DNA from 2 places in the Marinilactibacillus sp. GCM10026970 genome. Region 2 is predicted to be linked to the other one. Evidence: riboswitches for the same ligand, from Rfam matches in the RefSeq annotation. Region 2 holds a riboswitch; the other holds the start of a gene.
The links. Region 2 has a riboswitch for thiamine pyrophosphate ahead of thiW (energy coupling factor transporter S component ThiW). Riboswitches for the same ligand answer to the same signal wherever they lie in the genome.

Region 1: linked by a shared signal. The riboswitch ahead of thiT (energy-coupled thiamine transporter ThiT) and the one ahead of thiW (energy coupling factor transporter S component ThiW) in region 2 are both predicted to bind thiamine pyrophosphate.

What each region holds. Positions count from the first base shown of each region.
Region 1 is NZ_JBHSUL010000034.1:179,288-182,459, forward strand. It holds gene cls (cardiolipin synthase) at 1-976, opposite strand, end outside; gene thiT (energy-coupled thiamine transporter ThiT) at 1,217-1,786, opposite strand; TPP riboswitch at 1,874-1,980, opposite strand; gene ACFP65_RS11650 (ribonuclease J) at 1,997-3,172, opposite strand, start outside.
Region 2 is NZ_JBHSUL010000013.1:15,299-18,470, forward strand. It holds gene thiE (thiamine phosphate synthase) at 1-279, opposite strand, end outside; gene ACFP65_RS05045 (hydroxyethylthiazole kinase) at 267-1,082, opposite strand; gene thiW (energy coupling factor transporter S component ThiW) at 1,066-1,596, opposite strand; TPP riboswitch at 1,686-1,775, opposite strand; gene msrA (peptide-methionine (S)-S-oxide reductase MsrA) at 1,943-2,782, shown strand; gene ACFP65_RS05060 (SRPBCC domain-containing protein) at 2,868-3,172, opposite strand, start outside.

The DNA.
Region 1 (3,172 bases), on a different contig from region 2:
TACTGATCATTTTAAGAAAACCTTTTTTAATTGCATGCATTTCATTATCAGGGCCACTGGAAACAATTTGTAGATCAGTAGTTCCCATAAAAGATGAAACCGGAAAATAACTTTCTTCATAACTGACTGGATGATGTTTAACAGATGCATTCCAGTCCATCAAAAACCTTGTCTGCAAAGGAAGCACACCGTTTCCGTTGATTCTAAGGTGTGTATCTCTCCAGTATCCCATCTTTTCATAAAGACCCAAATAATCATCTCCGACGTTAAAGCCTCCTGTATATCCTACTTTTCCATCAATTACGACTATTTTTCTATGATTTCTGTAATTCAATCTGAAAAATTTAGAACCGAAGAAGGGTTCAGCTTTTCCTCCAAGAGCTTTTAGGTGTTCAAAAAAATGAGCGCCTACGACTCTAGCTCCAATCGGGTCATATAAAACTTTAACTTCAACGCCATGTTCGGCTCTTTCTTCCAATGCTTTTAACAATCTTGTACCAATACCATCTGCTTTGAATATATAATAAGTCACATGAATATGATGTTCTGCTTTACCAATGTCTTCTATTAATTTATCGAATTTTTCTTTACCATCTGTGATAATATCGACTTTATTTCCTTTGGTCAAAATGGCTTCATTACTTTCTAAGAAAAGAGAAACCAGTTCCAATGTGGTATCCATATGCTTCGCTTCCGGAACATCTAAATTTTCAGACTCAATTAACTGTTTTTGCGCTTCAACCAATTGCGTCATACCAATTCTTTTCTGTGACCGAATATCGAAAATATTTTCTTGAGAAATCTTTCGTCCAAGAAATAGGTAAAGAACAAATCCAATCCCTGGTAACATTGTTATGACGAGTAACCATGCCCATATTGCTGCAATATCTCTTTCTCTTTCTCTGAAAACTGTTATAAATGCTAAGATCGAATTGATAAAAATAAATAACCAAAATAATGTTCTAATAATCTCCATTTTATTCCCCTTATAGTCCTTTTGTTGACTCCTCTATGAACACCTGATACTAAGCCTTCTAGAGTTTTTCTTAATCAGTTTACACTATTACGCCTTTACCCGTCTACATATATTACCCCTAGAGTGTTCCTAAAGCGAAGCTTCCTTTAAAAAAATACGGTATTCTGTAACAATTAGTTCGTAAAACAACAAAGCAGCCTCTATTAATAGAGACTGCTTTATGGGAAATATTTTCAAGGATCAGCTTTTTAATTTAGGCACAAACATAGATGAAGCTCTGTCGAATAACAGCACCAATACAATAATCGTAACCGCTATTGTAGCGAGCATGCTCGCTCCATTGAATAGCAGCGAAAACGTTACAGGATCAAGCCCCCACACTGCATAGTCTCCAAAAAAGAATACGCCAGCTACGAAGTGCCAGAACCAACGAGCAGCTGATCCTATGAACGTCGTAATGATCAAATACTTTTTAGCGGTGCCAAGTGAATTTTCTTTTATATTTTTGATAATGGTCTGGCTAAAGTACCCGGCAAAACCAACACAAGTGAAAGCAAATCCATATTCAATAATAAATTGATAGATATTCAGTATATAAGCTGTTCCAGCTACTACATGCAAGATTCCCCACAAAAATCCTGCAAATAAACCAGGCACCATTCCTCTTCTAATCGCAAAAAAGGTCAACGGAATCGTACCTAATGAAATACTAAAAGATGCTCCAATCCCTATTGGTATTAAAGACAAAATCATGGCAATGGCCGCAAACAATGTCCCTTCAATATAAACTCTTAACTTTTCGTTCTGCATACAAAAACTCCTCCTATAGATACTATGTATACTAGAGGAGGAGTATATTCTTATCATCATAGCAAAAAGCAAAAAGATACTTTTAGACACTGATTCTAGGTACTCTCCCTACGCACGTACGAACGTACAGGTTCAAAGGGTCTGGACTAATAGTCCACTCTCAGCCAATTCAATTGGCTCCCCTAGTACAAATAGTTAAGTTATCGCGATTTACTTGAATCGACGATTTTGGTTCACTTCCATTATAACAGGTAAGATGATTGGACGTCTACGTGTTTTTTTGAATAAATGATTTCCAAGTTCTTCTCTGATATCTTGCTTGATAGATCCCCAGTCGAAATCATTATGTTCAAGATTTTTGCGAACTACATCAGTAACGATTTCGTTAGACTCATTAATCAAATCCTGACTTTCTTTAACAAAGACAAATCCTCTTGTTACAATGTGTGGACCAGATACGACTTTGCGTTTTTTTCGGTCGATCGTTACAACCGCTACAAAAATACCATCTTCAGATAATAGTCGTCTATCTCTTAAAACAATATTTCCAATGTCTCCGATACCAATTCCATCAATTAGCGTATTCTCAGCTGGTACTTGACCAGTCTGATTTATTTTGCCATTTTGATAATTCAAAACATCTCCATTACTTAAAATAAAGATATCTGCGTTATCCATACCTGTTTCATTTGCTAAATCAGCGTGAGCTGCAAGCATACGATACTCTCCTTGGATTGGTATGAAATATTTCGGTTGAAGTAAATTGATCATCAATTGAAGGTCGTTAGGCGTAGCATGACCAGAAGCTTTCATATTATCAGAAATATGCTTAACGGTAGCGCCCGCTCTGTAAATCAAGTTCTCTGTTTCAGCAACGGTTACTTCCATTGCAATAGATGGACTTGTAGCAATAAATACAAGATCATTTTCTTTAATATTAACTTGTCCATGATTGCCTGTTGCCATACGACTAAGTGTTTTAATTGGTTCACCAGAAGCGCCTGTTTCAAGTACAATAATTTGGTTATCATCAAACTGATCAATTTTATCCACTGAAACAATCAAATTCTCATCAGGAAGTGTCAATTTGTCTAATTCAATAGCTGTTGCGAGAATTGCTTCAAGATTACGTCCTGTAATGAAAACTTTTCTTCCAGATGCTTGTGCCGCGTTCAGCACTTGTTGAATACGTAAAATGTTACTTGCTACTGCGGCAACAATAATTCTACTATTTGAGTCTTGGAAAATATCCAACACTTCTTCTTGAACTTTTTTCTCAGAAACATTTTCTATCATGCTTTCTGCTTCGTTTGAATCACTCAATAACGCAAGTACACCTTCTTTACCGATCTCAGAAATCTGAGAAAAATCCGTACGGTATCCTTC
Region 2 (3,172 bases):
TGGCAATTCATCGTCACCAATGTGAACACCCGCAGCATCAACCGCTAGGCAGACATCGACTCGATCGTTGATGATCAAAGGAACGTCAAAACGGTCTGTTAGGTCTTTCACTTTTTGAGCCAGTCTATAAAAATCGTTTGTCGTTGCTTCCTTTTCACGCAGCTGCACGAGTGTTACGCCATTTTCACAGGCGGTTTTGATCACAGTTAAAAAGGATGCTTCGTCAAAATCGTATCTTCCAGTTACAAGGTAAAGGGTTAATTCTTTCATTTTTCCCATCCTTTCACGGATTGGTTCCAGTTTTCTTTCAGTAACAGTGATAGATGGTTTAATGTTTGAAAGCGGAAATCGGCTAATCCTTTGCTTTGTGTTTTAGCTTTTTCACCACAAAGGTTAAAATAGCTGACTGCGCCAACTACGGCATCGAATGAATTTTGACCGTCTCCTAAGAGTACCGCGATTAGTGCTCCAACAATATCACCGGTTCCTGTGAATCGATCGAGTTCCTCGACACCATTGGAAAGCATCACAGTACGGTCCAGCGACACGACGACATCTGTCGGTCCAGTTGCTAGAAAAGTTGTGTTAGGATAGTATTGGCTCATCTCTTTCAGGGCGTCAATCAATTCGTTCAGGCTTTCTTCTCCCTGATCCAGTTCGTTTCCGTCAACACCTCGTCCGTGGCTCGTTAGTTCACAGAAGTTTCTAAGTTCTGAAGTGTTTCCTTTTACGACAGTTGGATGATTTTCAACTAGCGCAAGGCTCACTTGATTACGGATATCACTAACGCCGTAACCAACTAAATCAACAACCGTCGGCTTCTTCGTTTCATTAGCATAACGGCTTGCTTCCAGCAGACTAATCTGACGTTTTTCTGAAAGATGGCCAAGATTCAAAAGCAAAGCATCCGTTTGAGTAAAGAGTTGTTTAAACTCTCTCGGGTCATCTGCCATAATCGGTTTAGCCCCTACGTAAAGCAGCGCATTCGCCATAGACTCACAAGTGATTTCATTGGTAATACATTGTACTAATGGAGCTTGTTTTAATGGAAACTGAGTTGAAAGGTCATGATTTAACGCCATAAAGCGGACCTCCCATAAACAATTTTTGAGTCCGTTTGAAAGTAGACGTTTCTTTTAATTTGACTAGTACTAAAAATGCCATCACAGAACCAATCAAAGTCGCCCCAACAAATCTAGGCGTGTAAATAAACCAGTACAAACTTTGTTGGCTACCGGTAAACCAAACCATCACGGGATAAGAAAGTAGTGAACCAATGATGCCTGTTCCGATAATTTCACCCGCCATCGACCAGTACATATTCCGGCCGAATTTATAAAATAGTCCCGCTAAGAAAGCCCCAAATACAGCCCCCGTTAAAGCAAGCGGTGGAATACCTAAAAGTAACATACGGATCAGGCCGCAAATCAGCGCCATCAGCGTTCCATAGAGCGGACCAAGTAAAACACCCGCAATAATATTCATGACGCTAGACATGGGCGCCATTCCTTCGATTCGCATCAATGGTGACAACACCACGTCTAGTGCAATCATTAATGCTAGTAAAGTCAATCTGTGGATTCGATTTTTTTCCACGTAAAAAAACTCCTTTCTGCGAAAAGCAAAAGGAGTGCGGTCTGAGACAGACGGAGTCATACAATCAGAATAAAACGATTGCATAAAATCCGTCTACAACTACATTTCCCTGCGCCAGTCCTAACTGTATCAGGTTCAATGGGTATAATCTCAGCTAAATAGCACCCCAAATGTTCTTTTCAATTGATTAGAGTATAGCATACTTTTTTTGATGGGACTACAGGCTTATAAATAATTGTAGGATTCTCGCCCATTTAACCTTTTTTAAATTAATTTTCAAGAAAATTACGGTATACTAACGGTAACGATCCCTCACTAAACGAATGGACTCAAAGGCGGTATACGTATGAACATGAATCAAGAAGTACTGTTAGCGAATCTCTATAACCTGATCCTTAATCCAGCGACACGTGATTGGGAACGTTCTTTGCTGTCAGAGACAAAAGATCGCCTGGATGATGGAAGAAGTGTGGAGAGTCACCTTTCAAAAATTGAGGCCGATCTACGTCCTTTGGCGCTAAGAAGTAATCTCACACCTGACGTAATGGACTTTTACAATTTAATCACCGGTAATTTAAAAATAAAAACTTCATTTGATATAGATGGACACACCATTGACGATGAGAATAACCAGGATAGTGCCATTTTTGCGGGTGGTTGTTTCTGGTGTATGGTAGAACCGTTTGAGACACGAGAGGGCATTCTATCCGTATTGTCTGGCTATACCGGCGGACACGTCGATCACCCTACTTATGACCAAGTCAGCGGAGATTATACAGGACATGTAGAAGCTGTGGAAATCATTTTTGATACACGTATCATACAATATGCCGACCTTGTCGAACTTTATTGGCAGTTAACAGACCCTACCGATGCACATGGTCAGTTCGCAGACCGTGGTGAACGTTATCGCCCGGTTATATTCTACCGAAATGAAGAACAGCACAAAATTGTCATGGAATCCAAACAGCGTGTAATCGACTCGAACAAATATACAAAACCAATCGTTACTTCAATTGAGCCAGTCAGTACCTTTTGGCCTGCAGAAAACTATCACCAGCAGTTCTATAAAAAGAATCGTAAACGCTATAAAAGTATGGAACAATCTCGCCGTCAGTTTTTGTTTTTTCAGCGACTGCGTGGGAAAGTACACGCTAAGCTTAACGGATTCAATAAACAAAAATGAAATAAAATGATTAAACATGTCTTTACAAAACAAAAAGTACTGCAAAAGATTACTTTCTTATGTAGTACTTTTTTGTATGATAGACTTAAAATTTTTCTTCAGTATAATTTTTAAACTGATCCAAAATAGATTGCCATCCCTCTTTTTGCATTTCAAGAGAATATTCACTTTCTGCATCAAATGTTTCTACTACTTCGGTTTGGTTATTGTTTCCGTTAAATAAAATGTTCACTTTTCGATTATCCTCTAAAGTATATGCGATCGTTTTGTAGGGATCTACTTCATCGTAAATACCGGCAAAGTCGAATCCAGCACTCCCATCTTTGGCTTCCATCCGTGAAAGAAACTGCCCGCCCACTCGCAAATCATTATCTGCTTTAGTCGTATGCC